DNA from 4 places in the Streptomyces sp. NPDC126497 genome. Region 3 is predicted to be linked to each of the others. Evidence: riboswitches for the same ligand, from Rfam matches in the RefSeq annotation. Region 3 holds a riboswitch; each other region holds the start of a gene.
The links. A riboswitch is a leader RNA that binds a small molecule or an ion and turns the genes downstream of it on or off. The one in region 3 is predicted to bind cobalamin.
Positions count from the first base shown of each region.

Region 1 (4,687 bases), on a different contig from region 3:
CGTCTTCTTCTTCCTGCTGGTCACGGCGATGGGCTTCATGGCCTCGCGCTGGCGCAGGGCCGAGAACGAGCACAGCCTCGACGAGTGGGGCCTGGGCGGGCGGTCCTTCGGGACCTGGGTGACCTGGTTCCTGCTCGGCGGCGACCTGTACACCGCGTACACCTTCGTGGCCGTGCCGGCGGCGATCTACGCGGCGGGCGCGGCCGGCTTCTTCGCGGTGCCGTACACGATCCTGGTGTACCCGCTGATCTTCACCTTCCTGCCCCGGCTGTGGTCGGTGTCGCACCGGCACGGCTATGTGACGACGTCCGACTTCGTGCGCGGCCGGTTCGGCTCCAAGGGGCTGTCGCTGGCCGTCGCGGTCACCGGCATCCTGGCGACGATGCCGTACATCGCGCTCCAGCTGGTCGGCATCCAGGCCGTGCTGGACGTGATGGGCGTCGGCGGCGGCGAGGACACCAACTGGTTCGTCAAGGACCTGCCGCTGCTGATCGCCTTCGGCGTGCTGGCGGCGTACACGTACTCGTCGGGCCTGCGGGCGCCCGCGCTGATCGCGTTCGTCAAGGACACGCTGATCTACGTCGTCATCGCGGTGGCGATCATCTACATCCCGATCAAACTGGGCGGCTTCGACGAGATCTTCGCCAAGGCGGGCGAGGCGTACGGCCAGACCAACCCGGCCACGGGCGCACCGCGCGGTGCGACGGTGCCGGGCGAGGCGGGCCAGTGGACGTACGCCACGCTGGCGCTGGGCTCGGCGCTCGCGCTGTTCATGTACCCGCACTCGATCACGGCCACGCTGTCCTCGCGCAGCCGTGAGGTGATCCGCCGCAACACCACGATCCTGCCGCTGTACTCCCTGATGCTGGGCCTGCTGGCGCTGCTCGGCTTCATGGCGATCGCGGCCGGGGTCAAGGTCAGCAACGGCCAGCTGGCGATCCCCCAGCTCTTCGAGAACATGTTCCCGGACTGGTTCGCGGGCGTGGCCTTCGCAGCCATCGGCATCGGCGCGCTGGTGCCGGCGGCGATCATGTCGATCGCGGCGGCGAACCTCTTCACCCGCAACATCTACAAGGACTTCATCAAGCCGGACGCGACGCCGAAGCAGGAGACCCAGGTCTCCAAGATCGTGTCCCTGCTGGTGAAGGTGGGCGCCCTCGCCTTCGTCCTGACCATGGACAAGACGGTCGCGATCAACTTCCAGCTGCTGGGCGGCATCTGGATCCTGCAGACCTTCCCGGCGCTGGTGGGCGGTCTGTTCACCCGCTGGTTCCACCGCTGGGCGCTGATCGGCGGCTGGGCGGTCGGCATGGTCTACGGCACGGTCGCCGCGTACGGGGTGGCCTCGCCGACGCAGAAGCACTTCGGCGGGTCGTCGAAGGAGATCCCGGGCATCGGCGAGATCGGCTACATCGGTCTCACCGCGTTCGTGCTCAACGTCCTGGTCACGGTCGTCCTGACCTTCGTCCTTCGGGCCCTCAAGGCACCCGAGGGCATCGACCAGACCAAGCCGGAGGACTACACGGCGGACGCGGGCGACCCCGGTGTCCAGGTGGAGCTCCCGCCGGCCACGGCGGGCAGCAGCCACTGACGCCGTGGCCGCACCGGAGGACGGGCCGCCGGAGGAATCCGGCGGCCCGTCGTCGTACCCGTCCGGCACACTCCCCCCATGGACATCGTCATCCGGCCGGTGGAACCCGGCGAGCACGAGGAACTCGGTGAGATCACCGCGCAGGCCTATCTGCTGGACGGGCTGCTCGACTTCGGGGAGGACGACGCGTACCTCGGTGAGCTCGGGAACGTGGCGAAGCGGGCGGCCACCGCCGAGGTGCTGGTCGCCGTGGAGAACGGGGCGCTGCTCGGCGGGGTGACCTTCGTGCCGGGCCCCGGTCCGATGGCCGACCTGGCGGGGCCGGGCGAGGCGGAGATCCGGATGCTCGCGGTCGCCCGCACGGGACGGGGCAGGGGCGCCGGGGAGGCCCTGGTGCGTGCCTGTGTCGACCGGGCACGGGCCACCGAGGGCTGCGTACGGATCGTGCTGTCGACCCAGCGCACCATGTACTCCGCCCACCGCGTCTACGAGCGGCTGGGGTTCACCCGCACCCCGGAGCGCGACTGGAACCCGCTGCCGGAGCTGGACGACATCATGCTCCTCACCTATGAGTTGACGCTCTGAAACCAACGCGACACAAGATATGGGGTTGTCGGCGACGCCTGGCACAAGATGTATGCTCGTGCTCGCTGTCGCCGCAGGGGAATCCGGTGTGAATCCGGAACTGTCCCGCAACGGTGTACCCATGCCCGCGTGCGCGTGGGCGTCAGTCCGAGGACCTGCCGACAGTGCGCCCGGCCGTCCGGTCCGGGTGCCTGGACGTCCGGGCCTCGCGGAATGGGCCGGCGGACGCGACGCCCGTGTGCGTTCGTGTACTGCCCCCTGCGCTCTTCGAGGCCCCCGTGCCGAGCGAGGGAGAGCCCCACGTGACCATCGCGCCAGCCGATCCGGCCTCAGCGAGCGACATGACCGAGGAGAGCGGCGGCCCCGGTGCCGCGCTGCTGCGGACCCTGACCGAGCTGACCGCCGACCTGCCCGACGCCGACCCCGGCCGGGTCGCCGCCGCCGCGCTGCGCGGCCGGTCCGCGGCGGCCGACGAGGCGGAGCTGCGGGAACTCGCCACCGAGGCGGCGGCCGGGCTCATCTCGGAGGACCCGGCCTACTCCCGGCTCGCCGCGCGGCTGCTGACCATCGGCATCCGCGCCGAGGCCGCCTCGCAGGGCGTCACCTCGTTCACCGGCTCCGTCGCGACCGGGCACCGCGAGGGGCTGATCGCCGACCGGACCGCCGGATTCGTCCGGCTGCACGCCGCCCGCCTGGACGCGCTGGTCGACCCCCGGGCCGACGACCGCTTCGGCTACTTCGGCCTGCGCACCCTGTACAGCCGCTACCTGCTGCGGCACCCGCTCACCCGCAAGGTCGTCGAGACGCCCCAGCACTTCCTGCTGCGGGTGGCCTGCGGCCTCGCCGAGGACGACAGCACCCGCGCGGTGGACGAGGTCGCCGCGCTGTACGGGCTGATGAGCCGGCTGGACTACCTGCCCTCCTCCCCCACGCTGTTCAACTCCGGCACCCGGCACCCGCAGATGTCCTCCTGCTACCTGCTGGACTCCCCCAGGGACGAGCTGGACTCGATCTACGACCGCTACCACCAGGTCGCCCGCCTCTCCAAGCACGCCGGCGGCATCGGCCTGTCCTACTCCCGCGTCCGCGCCCGGGGGTCGCTGATCCGCGGCACCAACGGGCACTCCAACGGCATCGTCCCGTTCCTCAAGACGCTGGACGCCTCGGTCGCCGCCGTGAACCAGGGCGGCAGGCGCAAGGGGGCGGCGGCGGTCTACCTGGAGACCTGGCACTCCGACGTCGAGGAGTTCCTGGAGCTGCGCGACAACACCGGTGAGGACGCCCGTCGCACGCACAACCTGAACCTCGCGCACTGGGTGCCGGACGAGTTCATGCGCCGGGTGGACGCCGACGGGCCGTGGTCGCTGTTCTCCCCGGCGGACGTGCCCGAACTGGTCGACCTGTGGGGCGAGGAGTTCGACGCGGCCTACCGGGCCGCCGAGGCGAGGGGCCTGGCGAGGAAGACCCTCCCGGCCCGTGAGCTGTACGGCCGCATGATGCGCACCCTCGCACAGACCGGCAACGGCTGGATGACCTTCAAGGACGCCGCCAACCGCACGGCGAACCAGACCGCCGAGCCGGGCCACGTCATCCACTCCTCCAACCTCTGCACGGAGATCCTGGAGGTCACCGACGACGGGGAGACGGCGGTCTGCAACCTGGGGTCGGTCAACCTCGGCGCCTTCGTGGCGGACGGGGACGTCGACTGGGAACGCCTGGACGAGACCGTGCGCACGGCCGTGACGTTCCTGGACCGGGTCGTCGACATCAACTTCTACCCGACCGAACAGGCGGGCCGTTCCAACGCCCGCTGGCGCCCCGTCGGTCTCGGCGCCATGGGCCTGCAGGACGTCTTCTTCAAGCTGCGGCTGCCCTTCGACTCCCCGGAGGCGAAGGCGCTGTCCACGCGGATCGCCGAACGGATCATGCTCGCCGCGTACGAGACCTCCGCCGGCCTCGCCGAGCGCAGCGGCCCGCTCCCGGCCTGGGAGAAGACCCGTACCGCCCGGGGCGTGCTGCACCCCGACCACTACGACGCCGAGCTCACCTGGCCGGAGCGCTGGGCGGCGCTGCGGACGCGGATCGCGGCCACCGGGATGCGCAACTCGCTGCTGCTGGCGATCGCGCCCACCGCCACCATCGCCTCGATCGCGGGCGTGTACGAGTGCATCGAGCCGCAGGTGTCCAACCTGTTCAAGCGCGAGACGCTGTCCGGGGAGTTCCTCCAGGTCAATTCGTACCTGGTGGACGACCTGAAGCGGCTCGGGGTGTGGGACGCGCGCACCCGTGAGGCGCTGCGCGAGGCGGGCGGCTCGGTGCAGGACTTCGCGTGGATCCCCGAGGAGGTGCGCCGGCTGTACCGCACGGCGTGGGAGATCCCGCAGCGCGGTCTGATCGACATGGCCGCCGCCCGCACCCCGTTCCTGGACCAGGCGCAGTCGCTCAACCTGTTCCTGGAGACGCCGACCATCGGCAAGCTCTCCTCGATGTACGTCTACGCCTGGAAGCAGG
Region 1 is NZ_JBEORT010000003.1:34,539-39,225, reverse strand. Features, by position in the region: gene mctP (monocarboxylate uptake permease MctP) at 1-1,591, shown strand, start outside; gene ABTY20_RS02540 (GNAT family N-acetyltransferase) at 1,670-2,176, shown strand; cobalamin riboswitch at 2,189-2,353, shown strand; gene ABTY20_RS02535 (ribonucleoside-diphosphate reductase subunit alpha) at 2,518-4,687, shown strand, end outside.
Region 1: another riboswitch for cobalamin. It lies ahead of ABTY20_RS02535 (ribonucleoside-diphosphate reductase subunit alpha); the one in region 3 lies ahead of ABTY20_RS25985 (ABC transporter substrate-binding protein).

Region 2 (4,687 bases), on a different contig from region 3:
CGCGCCCGGCGAGCCCGGTCTGCAGCCGCGCCGCCCGGTCGAAGGACCGGACGAACGCGGTCGCGCCGAGCCCGCCCAGCGAACGCCAGGCCGCCGCCCGGGTGGTGTGCCCGAGCCGGGCCGCCTGCGCGTCCCGGACGCGGCGCACCGAGTCCAGCAGCAGGAAGCTCATCCGGTACGTCACCAGCGCCACGTCCACGAGCGGGGCCGGCACCCCGGCCCGCACCAGGCGCGGCAGCAGGTCGGACATCGGTGTGGTGAAGGCGAACAGCAGCACGCCCAGCGAGGCCGCGGAGGTGCGCAGCAGCACCTCCCCGGCGCGCAGCGGCCCGTCCCCGGCCCAGGACACGAATCCGCCCGGCCCGCCCACCCGCACCAGCAGCGTCAGCGCCCCGGTGACGCAGAAGCCCAGCGGCACCCGGTACGCCCGCCACAGCCGCCGGGCGGGCACCCCGGCCGGGCCGAGCAGCACCACGAGCGCCGTCACCAGCACCAGGGCCGCGCCCGGCCACGGTGGCAGCGAGATCGCCAGCACGGTGAGGCCGAGCCCCAGCACGGCCTTGTCCACGGGATGACGGCGGCGCCAGCGGCTGCTGTGCGCCGCCGCGTCGATCGGCAGCACGCGCCGTCAGGCCCGTCGTCCGGGAGCGGCGTCCGGGTCCGCGCCGGCCTCGGCCCGCAGCCGCTCCAGCGCCCGTGCCTCGCCCTGCCGCCGCCCGCGCCGCACCCCGAAGTAGTACGCGAGGACGCCCGCGCCGAGCGCCGCCTGGAGGGCGAACAGCGCCGACTCGATCTCGCCGGACGGCGGTTCGTACAGGGGTGAGAACCAGGGCTCGTAGTCCGGGTCGATCTCGGTGATCGCGGTCTCCGCCTCGGCGTCCGCGCCGGTGAACGGCTCCTCCTTGTGGTCCCCGAGCCCGAACGCCAGCGGGATCACGGCGAGCGCGGCCACCAGCACCAGCAGCAGCGTGTTGATCTTCGCGTTGCGGCTCATCGGGCCACCGTCCCCGCCGAGTCGGACGACTTCGCCGTCTTCCGCCCGGCCCCCGACGTCACCAGCACCCCGAGCCGCGTCAGCTCCCCCTTGCTCGACTGCGTCAGCATGCGCATCACCAGCACCGTCAGCAGCCCCTCGCTCACCGCGAGCGGGATCTGCGTCACGGCGAAGATGGAGCCGAACTTGCCCAGCGCGCCCGGGAATCCGCTGCCCGGGTCGGGGAAGGCGAGCGCCAGCTGCACGCTCGTCACGCAGTACGTCGACAGGTCGGCGGCGAACGCGCCGGAGAACACCGCCACCATCAGCGGCACGTCGTACCGGCGCAGCAGCCGGTAGACGCCGTACCCGGCCCAGGGGCCGACGACCGCCATCGAGAAGACGTTGGCGCCCAGGGTGGTCAGCCCGCCGTGGGCGAGCAACAGCGCCTGGAACAGCAGGGTGATGGTGCCCAGCACCGCCATGACCGGCGGCCGGAACAGGATCGCGCCCAGGCCCGTGCCGGTGGGGTGGGAGCAACTCCCGGTGACCGACGGCAGTTTCAGCGCGGACAGCACGAACGTGAACGCTCCCGAGGCACCGAGGAGAAGGGTGCTCTCGGGATGCTCCCTGACGTCACGGATGAGCGACCGGGCTCCGTGGACGACGAAGGGCGCCGACGCGACGCCCCAGGCGACCGCGTGCGCCGGAGGCAGGAAACCCTCGGCAATGTGCATGGCTCAGCAGACCCTCTCCAGCACCTCGTGGATGGTTGACGCGCCTTGGCCGGTCTCCTGGCTGACGGGTACCACCGCCCGTGCTCCGCCTTCCCGGGTTCCGAAGAACCCAGTGGCTGTCCGTGAGGACCGGAGCCGGACTTCCCGATCACAGTGGCGAGGGCCGCACCGGTATCGCACCGATTTCCCGTCACCAAGGCGTGGTGACAGTAGTGCCCGTTCCGGTCCGGTGACAAGCGGACACCGGGGGCGCGCGGACGGTGGGACGTGCGCCGGATCCGTGCGGTCCCCCTGCCGCGCGGCGTCCGGGGCGTCCCGAGGGGGCGGAGCATCCACCGTGTCAGGGGGGGTGACATTAGTGTGCGACGCACACTATCGTGTGGGTCGTGTCCGTAGAAGAACTGACCCTGAGCCAGGCGCAGGAACTGCGCCGCGGGACGGTGGTGCTCGCCTGTCTGGCGCTGCTCCGGAAACCGCAGTACGGCTATGCGCTCCTGGAGACGCTCGGCGACGCGGGGGTCACCGTCGACGGAAACACGCTGTACCCGCTGCTGCGGCGCCTGGAGAAACAGGGGTTGCTGACGAGCGAGTGGAACACCGACGAGTCCCGGCCGCGCAAGTTCTACCGTGTCAGCCCCGACGGATCCCGGGTCCGGGAGGGCCTGGTGCGTGAATGGCAGGACCTCGTCGCTTCGATCTCACGACTCACCAAGGAGAACGAATGAGTACGGGGGTGCTCACCGAGCGCTACGTCCACGAGGTCGTCCGACGGCTTCCGGCGGACCAGCGTGACGACGTGGCCCGAGAGCTCCGCGCCACCATCGCCGACACCATCGACGGCCGGGGCGGCGACGACCACCGGGCGGCCGAGCGGGAGGTGCTCAGCGAGCTGGGGGACCCGGTGCGGTACGCGGCCCGGTGCACCGAACGGCCGCTGGTCCTGATCGGTCCGGACCTGTATCCCGCCTACGTACGCGCGCTGGTCACCCTGGTGGCCGGCGTGCTGCCGGCCCTCTCCCTCGGGCTCGCCCTGCTGGAGGTGGCCGACGGCGGCGGTCCCGGCGCGGCCCTGCGCGTCGGCGCCGGCACGCTGATGGGAGTCGGCGCCCAGCTGGTCGCCGCGATCACGGTGGTGTTCGGCGTGACCGAGCGGATCCGGTACCGCCGTGGCGTCACCGGCGACCGCTGGACGCCGGACGAACTGCCCGACGTCCCGCGGCGCGACCGGGGCGGTGTCGCGGCGTCGGCCGCCGTGGCGTGGGACGTGCTGCTGTTCGCGCTGATCGTCTGGCAGCACACCGCCGAGCCCTACCGGGCGGACGACGGGCGGCACCTGGAGGTACTGGACCCGGACCTGTGGTCGGGCTGGCTGTGGCCGGTTCTGGCCGGTCTGGCCGGTCTCGCGGTGGTCGGGGCCGCACGGGTGGCCGGGCAGGGCTGGACCGTCCGGCTGGCCGGCTGGTACGCGCTCGCCCATGCGGTGTTCACGCTGCCGCTGGCCTGGGTGCTGTACCGGCAGGAGCTGTTCAACCCCGACTTCCTCGCCGACGCCAGGACCCTCTGGGAGTCCCAGGAATCGGTCTACGGCGGAGCGGCGGTCATCGTGCTCGCCATCGGCGTCACCTCGGTGGCCAAGGCCTTCCGCACGGCGCTCCGCTGACCGCGGGGAACGACACGCGGGGGCTGCCCGGCCACGGCCGGACAGCCCCCGCGTGCCCGCGTCACGCCGTGCTCAGCGAGTCCCGGATCCGGGTGCGGTCGACCTTCCCCGTCGACGTCCTCGGCAACGGCCGGGACACCATCTCGAACACGCTCGGCACGGCCGCCCGCACCGTCCGCTCCGCACAGTACCGACGCAGCGCCAGGACCCCCACGGAGCCGGGCTCGACCGGCCGCACGGTCGCGTGCAGACGGTGGCCGGCGACCGGGTCCGGGAGTGCGACGACGGCCGCTTCGGCGACCGCCGGGTGCTCCAGCAGGATGCTCTCGACGTGCTGGGTGCTGACCTGGGTGCCGCGCACCTTGACCATGTGGTCGGTCCGCCCCAGCACGCTCAGCGAGCCGTCCTCGTGCCGCCGGACGACGTCACCGCTGCGGTAGTACACCACCCCGGGCACGCCGTCGTGGTGCGGGGCGAACTTCCGGCTGTCGGGCACATTGACGTAACCCGTCGTCTGGAACGGGGTGCTGACGAGCAGCTCCCCCCGGCCGGGGCCGGTCAGGGCGCGCCCGTCGTCGCCGGTGATCAGCCAGTGCACGCCGGGCAGCGGGCGGCCGATCGGCAGCGGACCGGCGACCGGTCCGCTGCGGTCCACCTCGTGGAGGAAGCTGTTGTTCGTCTCGGTGCAGCCGTAGTTGTTGAACCAGCGGGCGTACGGGAACACCGGAGGCAGGCCCGCCAGCACCCGGGCCGGCATCGCCTCGCCCGCGAAGACCAGGTGCTCGGGGGTGGTCAGCGGGCCCGCCTCGGCGGCGGCCCGGGTGAGCAGCTCGAACAGCAGGGGAACGCCCTGGATCAGCGTCACGCGGTGGTCGGCGACCAGGCCGTGCAGGTAGCGCGCCGAGGTGCCCCGCTCCGGGTCGGCCAGCACCACCGTCCCGCCGTGCGCGAGGGTGCTCCACACGTCCAGCAGGCACAGGTCGAAGTTGAGCGGCGCGTAGTTGAGGACCGTGCTGCCCGGCCCGAGGGGGAAGGCGTCCGCCGCCCACGCGGTGAACCGGGCCACCGCCCCCTGTGACAGCGGCACGATCTTCGGCAGGCCCGTCGAACCGGACGTGGTCAGCAGGAAGCCGGTGTCGTCCTCGGCGACCTCGGCGGGCGGGCGCGGTTCCCCGGCGCCGCCCGGAGCGGCGGCGGACGGGTCCACCACCACGTCCACCAGAGGATCGTCGGCCAGGCCGAGGACCACCGTGCACCCGGCCTGCCCGTACAGCTCCTCGAGCGGCAGGTCGGGCAGTTCGTGGGAGGGCAGCAGGA
Region 2 is NZ_JBEORT010000001.1:90,957-95,643, forward strand. Features, by position in the region: gene cbiQ (cobalt ECF transporter T component CbiQ) at 1-622, opposite strand, end outside; gene ABTY20_RS00380 (energy-coupling factor ABC transporter substrate-binding protein) at 629-994, opposite strand; gene ABTY20_RS00385 (energy-coupling factor ABC transporter permease) at 991-1,710, opposite strand; cobalamin riboswitch at 1,741-1,923, opposite strand; gene ABTY20_RS00390 (PadR family transcriptional regulator) at 2,097-2,435, shown strand; gene ABTY20_RS00395 (HAAS signaling domain-containing protein) at 2,432-3,370, shown strand; gene ABTY20_RS00400 (AMP-binding protein) at 3,432-4,687, opposite strand, start outside.
Region 2: another riboswitch for cobalamin. It lies ahead of ABTY20_RS00385 (energy-coupling factor ABC transporter permease); the one in region 3 lies ahead of ABTY20_RS25985 (ABC transporter substrate-binding protein).

Region 3 (4,687 bases):
CACCGAGTCGGCGGTTCGTGCCGTGGCCAGCGCCTCCAGCGCACCGGACGTGGCGAAGATGACGATGAGCAGCGCGCCGTCCCTCACCTGCCCGATCGACGCCGCCCCGAGAGCGGCGACGACCATCAGCAGGTCGACATCGAGCGTCTTCTCCCGCAGAGCCCGCAGACCCGCCCACCCCGGCTCCCAACCGCCGGCCGCATACGTCACCGCGTACAGCGGCCCCCACGCCCACGCCGGAGCACCAGCCAGCTGCAGCAGCAGCGCGAGCAGGAAGAAGACGGTGGCTGCGGCGGCCCAGCGCGCCTCGGGCAGGGCGAGGACACGGGTACGGCGCCGGGGCGCGCCGCCGTCGCGCGCAGGCGCGGCCCGGCCGGCCGGGGCTGGAGTGACGGTGGAGGTCATCGGAGCGGAACTCCTTCACGACGGCATGACGGGACAGCGGCCGGCCGGAAGGTCGGCACCGCTCCCTCCACCGTACAGGATCACATGAAGAGCAATTCATACGTTCATGGATCCCTCTCCGTAGGATGGCGACCATGGGCCATGGAGCTGACGCCGAAACCACCGCCACCGCGCGCGAGCGCCTCGAGACCGTGGGCGCCGCCGACGTGGCTGCCACACTCCAGGCTCTGGCCACGCCCTCCCGGCTGCGGATCCTGGCCCGTCTCCAGGAGGGCGCGTGCGCGGCGACCGAACTCGCCGACGCCGTCGGCATGGAACAGTCCGCCTGCTCCCATCAGTTGCGTCTGCTGCGCAACCTCGGTCTGGTCACCGGCGAGCGCCGGGGCCGCTCGGTGATCTACGCGCTCCACGACAACCACGTCGCCGAACTGCTGGAGCAGGCCCTCTACCACGTCGAGCACCTGCGCCTCGGCCTGCGCGACACCCCGGCCGCCGTGGCCGGGGCCCGCTCCGTGCCGGACGGGCGGCAGTCCGGCAACGCCGCCACGGCTGCCTCCTCGGGGCGCGGGCCGGCGTAGTACGGGTCGACCAGGATCCCGGCCACCGACGGCCACGAGCCCACCGGTGGCCGCCCGCCCGAAAGACGGCGCCGAGCGGATCCGGTAGCTGGTGGGGGTCGGCCGCACTCGCGGGACCACCGCGTCGGCGGGCTCGGGCACCCGCCGCGGACGCCCCCGCGACGCGGGGGCGGGGGAACCGGTCCGGCCGGGGCGAGGATCTCACGGGCGGCACACCGTTCGAGGCGTCGGATGATCTCACCGGCCGTCGCCCGCACCGTCCGTGACGAGCCGTCCCGCTCCCGGCCCCCGGCTCGCCGGGCCGGGCGCACGCGTCCCGGCCCGGCGCGCGGCACAGCCCGAAGCGGATGTGCCTCATCGCGGGGCTCGGCGGCGTACGTCACCGGCCGGTCCGCGGTCACCGCGCTTCGAACCCTTCGGCGCGCGGTGGCAAAGGCAGCAGCTCCGGCGGCGGAACGCGAGGTCGACGCCGGCCGTCAGTCCGTCTCCTGGGCGTGGGGGGCGGTCGCGGGCGGGTGGGCCGGGCGGTCCCGTCCGCCGTCGCGGCCCGACACCACCACGGCGACCAGCCCGACGACGACGGCTGCGACGGCGACCCGTCCCGCCGCCCGCACCCACCATCCCGGCCGGGCCGCGCCCCCGCCGGGCGGACCCAGCCGCTCGGCCCGCCGGGCCGGCCTCAGCAGGCGCAGCAACAGCAGGACCGCGACCGGCAGTTGCAGCAGCCACAGCACGGTGCGCGGCCACTCCCCGTACCAGACGTTGGTTCCGTACAGCAGCGTGTGCCACACGCTCAGCACGTACACGACGATCACGAAACGGTGCAGTCGCCGCCAGGTGTTCGCTCCGATGCGGTGCCGGACGTAGAACAGCAGCCCCAGTGGGACCGCCAGGTACAGGGCGCCCTGGCCGATCGGGATGGCGACCCTGCCGGTTCCGGAGTCGTACCAGCCCGGCACGAAGGTGTCCGCGAAGGCCACCCACAACCGCTCCGCCCACGCCACCTGCGTCTCGTAGCGCACGAGTTCCGCCGCGAACATCAGCGCGTGCGCGGACATCAGCGCCATCGTCGTCAGACTCGTGGTGCGGTGCCAGCGCTCCAGCACCTGCCGGGAGACCGGCAGCCGGGCGGGACGCGGCCCCGACAGCAGCAGACCGAGCATGACCGTGCCCCACGCCCACAACAGCCCCGACCACCCGAACGCCTGACTGAGCAGGTACATCCAGTAGGTGCCGGGATCGTCCATGAACGGCATGACCGCGACGGTGTCCGACGCGCCCGACTCCATGCGCGCCCACAGGAAGGCGAACACGAGCACCGTGACCACCACCGCCGCGGTGGCGTCGGGCAGGGCGGACCGCAGGTCGCCGCGGAGCGCGACGCGGTCACCGGGAGGCCGCCGCCGTCCGGGAGGGGCTACCGCCCCGTCCTCCTCCGGCCTCGCGTCTGACGTCATCGGGGGCCTCCCGGGCGCGGGCCACCGCAGCAGCGGTGCGCATGTGGCGTGAGGTGACAAGTCTGACCGAGGAGGTGGTGATCCTCCGAGGCGGTATCCGGCCAGACTGGCCGCGTACGCCGTCGAGCGTGCCTCCGGCGCGTTGCGTGCGGCCGGGGCCGCCCGCGCTTTTGCCGTCGACCCGGGGAAACGTAGGATCACCTGGTCATCGCCGCGACGGGAGACAGGAAGCCGGTGCGAATCCGGCACGGTCCCGCCACTGTGACCGGGGAGCGCCCCTCCGACATGCCACTGCGCTGCGCGCGGGAAGGCGGAGGGAACGTCGATCCGGGAGTCAGGACACTGGTCCGTCGCGGGCCCGTCCCGAGGAGCGCGGACTCCAGGAGGCTTCACGTGTCCCAGCTGTCCACCCCTGCCCGCACGCGCGGGTTCCTTCGTGCCGCGGCGGCCGCCATGGCGCTGTCGTCGGTGCTGCTGACCACCGGCTGCGGCGGGTCCGGCGGGAGCGGCGGGGAGGCGGGGGCCACCGCCGCCGTCCCCGCGGGCTTCCCGGTCACCGTCGACAACTGCGGCGTGAGGACGACGTACGAGAAGCCGCCGTCACGGGCGGTCACCGTCCACCAGCACCCGGCGGAACTCATGCTCGCCCTCGGCCTGAAGGACCGCATGGTCGGCACGGCCTTCCCCGACTCCGCCGTCCTGCCCGAGCTGAGGAAGGACTACGCGGCCATCCCCGAACTGGCGAAGAGGGAGCCGTCGTTCGAGAAGATCCTGGACGCCGGACCCGACTTCGTCTACGGCGGCTACGGCAGTGCCTTCGCCGAGAACGAGGGCCGCTCCCGCAAGGCGTTCGCCGACGCCGGCATCGACACCCACCTCAACCGCGAGTACTGCGGCGAGAAGCGGGTGACGATGCAGGACACCTACGACGAGATCCGCACCATCGGCAGGATCTTCGGTGTCCCGGACCGGGCCGACGAGCTGGTCGCGGACCTCGAGGACCGCGTCGGCAAGGCCGCCGCCGAGGTCGAGGGCGAGCCCGAGGTGTCCGTCTTCGTCTACGACAGCGGCGACAGGAGCGCCTTCACCGCGGGCGGCAAGAGCCTGGGCACCGAGCTGATCCGGCTGGCCGGCGGCGAGAACGTCTTCGCCGACCTCGACGACGTCTTCGGCGACGTCTCCTGGGAGCAGGTCGTCGAGCGCGGGCCCGAGGTCATCGCCGTCTACGACTACGCCGGCGCCGGAAGCGTCGAGGAGAAGAAGAGGTTCCTGCTCTCCCAGCCCGCGCTCGCCGACGTGCCCGCCGTCAGGAACGAGCGGTTCGTCGTCCTGCCGCTGACCGCCACCCTGGTCGGCGTCCGCTCGGCCCACGCGGTCGAGGACCTGGCCCGCGGGCTGCACCCCGAGAGCTTCCGGTGACCCGGGACGCCCCCGCCACGCCCACCGGACGGACGGTCCGACGGCGGAAGGCCGAGGAGGCGGGAGCGGGCCGCACGCGGTTGGCCGTCACGCTGCTCGTGCTCGCCGCCCTGCTCGCGGTCTCCGCCACGGCGGGTCTGGCGATCGGCTCCGTCCGGGTGCCGCCCGGCCAGGTGTGGGGCATCGTGGCGCACGCGCTGGGCGCCGACTGGCAGCAGCCGGACTGGTCGCGGGCCCGGGAGACCATCGTGGTGGACGTGCGGGCGCCGCGGGTGCTGCTCGGCGCGGTCACCGGCGCCGGCCTGGCGGTGATCGGCACCGCGCTGCAGGCCCTGGTGCGCAACCCGCTCGCCGAGCCCTACCTGCTCGGCGTCTCCTCCGGCGCGTCGCTCGGCGCCGTCTCGGTGATCGTGTTCGGGTTCACCCTCTTCGGGCCGCTCTCCCTGTCGGTGACCGCCTTCGCGGGCGCCCTGGGCGCGCTCCTGCTCGTGTACGCCACCGCCCGCACCGGCGGACGCATCACCTCGGCGCGGCTGGTGCTGTCCGGGGTGGCGGTCGCGGCGGTGCTCACCGCGGTCCTCGACCTGCTGCTGCTCACCACCGACCGGGGCAACGAGGCCCGCGCGGTCCTCGCCTGGACCCTCGGCGGCCTCGGCGGCGTCAACTGGGGCACGCTGTGGCTGCCGGGCACGGCCCTGCTGCTCGGCGTCGGCGCCCTCATGGCGCAGGCCCGCAACCTGAACCTGCTGCTGGCCGGCGAGGAGGCGGCCACCACGATGGGGCTGGACGTGGCCCGGTTCCGCGCCCGGCTGTTCGTGCTGCTCTCCC
Region 3 is NZ_JBEORT010000076.1:1,503-6,189, forward strand. Features, by position in the region: gene ABTY20_RS25970 (heavy metal translocating P-type ATPase) at 1-405, opposite strand, end outside; gene ABTY20_RS25975 (ArsR/SmtB family transcription factor) at 540-983, shown strand; gene ABTY20_RS25980 (ferric reductase-like transmembrane domain-containing protein) at 1,460-2,440, opposite strand; cobalamin riboswitch at 2,628-2,805, shown strand; gene ABTY20_RS25985 (ABC transporter substrate-binding protein) at 2,894-3,859, shown strand; gene ABTY20_RS25990 (FecCD family ABC transporter permease) at 3,856-4,687, shown strand, end outside.

Region 4 (4,687 bases), on a different contig from region 3:
GCGGACGCCCTTGTCGGGCCGGCCCCGCAGCCGGCGGGCGGCGCGCAGGCGCTGGACGTCGGCGATCAGGTGGGGAGCGAAGGTGAGGGCCACGACGACGGCCACGCCGAGTTCGTACAGGGCGCCGGGGAGGGACTTGAGCAGGCGGGAGGGGTTGGCGAGGGCGTTGGCGGCGCCCACGCAGACGAGCAGGGTGGCGAGGCGGAGGGCGTCGTAGAAGGCGAAGGTGAGGGCCTCGGCGGTGACCTCGCCGCCCAGGCGGATGCCCTGGGCCCAGTGGGGGAGGGGGACTTCGGGGAGGCGCACGAGCACGTGCGTGCCGGGGATGGGGGAGCCGAGGAGCACGGCGAAGGCGAGGCGGACGAGGAGGACGGCGAGGGCGAGCTTGACGAAGGCGCCGTAGGAGCGGGACCAGGGGGCGTGGGGGCGGCGGGCCGCCACGACGTAGGCGGAGACGGTGAGGAGGAGGGCGAGGAGGAGGGGGTTGGTGGTGCGGGTGGCCGCGGTGCCGAGGGCCAGGGCCCAGAGCCACCAGGCGCCGGGGTGGAGCGGGGTGCGGTGCGTGTGCCGGGCGGGGGCGGGGGCGCTCGCCGGCGCTTCCGGGGTGCCGACGCGCCCGCCCTCCCCCCCTCTCGACCTCGCTCGAGCGGGGGGAGCCCCCTCGGCCCGGCGGCACGACCGTCCGCGGTCGTGCGGGTGGTCGTGCCCGCGGTCGGGCGCGTTACGCACGGCGGCGGGCCTGCCGGATCGCTGCCGCCGCGAGGAGGGCGACCACGGCGATTCCGGCGGCCAGGCCGACCGACGGGCCGTCCGAGTCGTCCGACCCGGTCTTCTCCTCCGCGGGCGCGGGGTCCTCGTCCGTGGAGACCTGCTCGCCGCAGCCCTTCTCCGGGTAGCCCGCTATCGCGCACAGCAGGGCGTTGGCGTCGTAGCGGAGCGGCTTCGCGACCGAGGCCAGGGCCTCGGCGGTGGTGGCGTCCTCGGGGACCCGGGCGCAGGCCGTGCGCCCGGCCGGCGGGGTCTCGCCGGACGGGGCGTCGGCGGAGGTGCCGAAGTCGACGACCAGGGCCACGCGCTTCTCGCCGTCGGCCGCCGGGGTCTTCGCGCAGATGGTGTCGAAGTCGGCGGTGCCGCGCGGCTCCGCCGCGTCGGCGGAGTCCTCGCTGACGGAGAAGCGGAAGCCGTGGACGTCGCCGTCGGCGGGCCGGGCGAGGGACGGACCCTGGGTGGCGTACGTCCACGCCGTGCCGTCCTGCTCCCAGAAGGACCAGTAGCGGTAGCCGGTGGCCTGCGCCTGGCCCGCGCCCGCCAGCAGGGGCAGGAGCGCCGCCAGGAGCAGGACGGCGGCCCGGCGGATCACGGCTGCTGCCGCTTCGCGCGGCCGCTGATCAGGAAGCCGATGCCGATGCCGGCGACCAGGCAGACGCCGACGAACCACCAGACGCCGAAGCCGGAGCCCTGCTCCTCCTTCACGTCGTCCCCGTCCTCGCTCTTCGCCCCGGTCGTCTTCTCCTGGGCGGCCGGGCCGGTCGCGCCCAGCCGCTCCACCAGGTCCGTGCCGCCGAAGTCGCGCGGGTCGGCGCCGGTCGCGTGGGCCGCGAAGATGAGCTGGGCGTAGGCGGCGGGGCCGCTCTGCTCCGCCCAGCCGGCGGCGTTCTTCTCCAGCCAGGCCAGGGACTTCTTCGCCTGCTCGTCGGCGCCCTGGGCGGCGAGCGCGACCACCGCGTCGGCGGTGTTGCCGTAGTCGGGCTGGTCCTCGGCGCCGGCGAGGGCGGAGGTGAGGTGGCCGGTCCTCGCGAGGGCGTCCGCGAGGTGGGCGGCACCGTTGGCGGCGGCCCGCTGCGGGGTGTCGGCCTCCTCGCAGGCGGCGTCCTCCGCCGCCTCGCCCCCGCCGGGCTCGACGACCAGGCCCGCGCCGAGCGAGCCGAGCACGCCCGCCGCCGTCGCGTCCGCGTTGGCGACCAGCCCGCCCTTCTTGTCCGGCTGGAAGGCGAACGCTCCCGCGCCGTCGCCCTCGCAGGGCAGCGCCAGCCCCAGCAGGGCGTCGTGGGGGGACTTGCCGTCCTTCTTCACCTCGGCCGGCTCCTCGCCGGCGGCGGCGAGCGCGCCGATGACGACGGAGGTGGAGTTGGTGTCGCTGGCGCCGCCCGCGGTGTAGCCCCAGCCGCCGTCCTCGTTCTGCGCGGACTTCAGCCAGCCGACGGCCTTCTTCGTGACGTCGTCGTGGCCGCCGAGCGCGGCGAGGGCCTGGACGGCGGCGGCGGTCTGGTTGGTGTCGACCGTCGTCTTCGCGTCGCACGCCTTCGCGGTGTCGGCGCGGTACGGGGCGAAGGAGCCGTCGGCGCACTGCTGTCCGGTGAGCCAGTCGACGGCCGCCTTCGCCGGCTCGACGCCGGCCGTGTGCTGGGCGAGCAGGGCGAGCGACTGGCGCCAGACGCCGTCGTACTGCGGGTCGCCGTCGCCGTACAGGGCGGAGGGGAGCGCCCGGGACGGCGACGGGGAGGGGGTGGTGTCGGCGGCGGCCGGAGTGGCGGCGCCGATCACGGCGACGGCGGCCAGGGCCGCCGCGCTGCTGCGGACGTTCATGATCGGCGGGTGCCTTCCCTGCGGGGAGCCGGGCGGCGCGGGACACCCCGGTGGCTCGGCTCCGCATACCTCGACGGTGCCCGTGCGCCGGCGGGCTGCCGGGCACGTGAGCCGGTCACGAACCGTGCGGGGCAGTCCGGCTCACCGTCCCTGCGGACGGTTCACGGTTGCGGGTCAGCGCCGGAATTGCACCGGCTTCCCCCCGTACGGTGTGATGACGACGCCGACACTCTACCCGCCCGTAGGGAAGAGGCCGGGGGCGGCTTCGGTGAGTGAGGTCACGTGGAACGCGCACCGCCCCCGCGCCCCGGAGCGGGGTGCGGGGGCGGGCGGGACGGGGCGGGTCAGGAGGCCGTGCGGGCGCCGACCTGCGGCGGGGGTGCGGCGCCGCCGTTCACGGTGAAGCCGAAGCTGGTGGAGGCCCCGGCCGCGAGGGAGCCGTTCCGGCCGGAGCACACCGTCATGACGGTGCCGCCGCCGTCCCAGGCGGGTGAGCCGTTCCAGACGGAGAGGACCTTCTGCGGGGCGGTCATGGTGACGTCCACGCTCCAGGCGGTGATCGGCGCGCTGCCGGCCGTGGTCGTCACCTTGCCGTTGCAGCCGCCGCTCCACTGCTCCGCCGTGGTGCAGGTGGCGGCGCAGGCGCGTCCGGGCCGCCGCCGAGGGCGCTCAGCACGGCGTCGTACGCGGGCTTCTTGCCGTAGTTGTTGTCGAACAGCAGGGGAGTGCCGCTCGGCCACCCCGCGTACTTGTCCGGGATGCCCCACACCGTGATGCCGGTGCAGCGCGTCACCGCGAGGCAGGCCTTCGTGACGTCGCCGTAGTCGGTGGCCTGGGCCTGGCCCGAGCCCACGATGTCCAGTTCGGTGATCTGCACGTCGACGCCGAGGTCGGCGAAGCGCTGCAGGTTGGCCCGGTAGTCGGAGGGGACCGGGGAGTTGGGGTTGAAGTGGGACTGGAAGCCGACGCAGTCGATCGGCACGCCGCGGGACGTGAAGTCCTTGACCATGGCGTAGACGGCGTCGCTCTTCGCGTTGACGCCGTCGGTGTTGTAGTCGTTGTAGCAGAGCTTGGCGTCCGGGTCGGCCGCGCGGGCCGTGCGGAAGGCCTCCTCGATGAAGCCGTTGCCGAGCTTGCTCTGGAAGGGCGAGTTGCGCCGGGCGCCGCTGTCGCCGTCCTGGAACGCCTCGTTGACCACGTCCCAGGAGTGGATCTCGCCCTTGTAGTGGGTCATGACCTGCGTGATGTGGTTGTTCATGGCCGACCGGAGCTGGCTCGCGCCGAGTCCGGAGACCCAGCTCGGCAGCTGCGAGTGCCAGACCAGGGTGTGTCCGCGGACCTTCATGCCCTTGCTCCGGGCGTGGTCCACGATCTGGTCGGCGCGGCTGAAGAGGAAGGTGCCGCGGCGCGGTTCGACGGCGTCCCACTTCATCTCGTTCTCGGGCGTCACCGAGTTGAACTCGCGGTCGAGGGTGGCGGTGTACGGCGCCTCGCCGAGGCGGTTCGCGGCCACGGCGGCGCCGAAGTAGCGGCCCTTCTCGGCCGCCGCCGCGCCCAGGGTGTCGGCGGCGTGGGCGGTGGTCTGGGGGAGCGCGGCGAGCGCGGTGGCGGTGAGCAGGGCGGTGGTGGCGCCGAGGGCGGCGCGCGGCCGGCCGCGTCGTGCGGGGCCGTCGCCTCCGGCTCCCGCTCCCGTTCGCTTTTCGATCATGCCCATGTCATCCCTTCTCCGGTGGGGTCCCGTGCTGCGGATGGGCGGGATTGCTGCCGTGCGGTGGACCGAAAGTTTCGGACTCGGCTCCGAATTTCTGCGGCGACGATACGGACGCCGTGGGGGGCGGTCAACCGTCCGCGTAGGAAGGGACCAGGAGGGGGACTCGGCAAGGAGGGCGGGATGCCGGTGAGGGGGATGCCGTCGGCGCGGACGGAAAGGATTCGAAAGTTTCGTCAGGGGGTGTCCGTGGGCTGCGGCGCCGTCAGGTCCACCAGGCGGCACGCCGTCTCTATGTCGATCCCGACCTGGGCGATGGAGGCGCGCCCCGAGAGCCAGGTGATCAGGGCCGAGTGCCAGGTGTGCTCGATGACCCGGACGGCCGAGAGCTGC
Region 4 is NZ_JBEORT010000064.1:21,703-26,389, forward strand. Features, by position in the region: gene ABTY20_RS23940 (energy-coupling factor transporter transmembrane component T) at 1-729, opposite strand, end outside; gene ABTY20_RS23945 (SCO2322 family protein) at 722-1,360, opposite strand; gene ABTY20_RS23950 (SCO2321 family membrane protein) at 1,357-2,586, opposite strand; cobalamin riboswitch at 2,695-2,833, opposite strand; partial or broken gene ABTY20_RS23955 (glycoside hydrolase family 10 protein) at 2,931-4,294, opposite strand; gene ABTY20_RS23960 (TetR family transcriptional regulator) at 4,531-4,687, opposite strand, start outside.
Region 4: another riboswitch for cobalamin. It lies ahead of ABTY20_RS23950 (SCO2321 family membrane protein); the one in region 3 lies ahead of ABTY20_RS25985 (ABC transporter substrate-binding protein).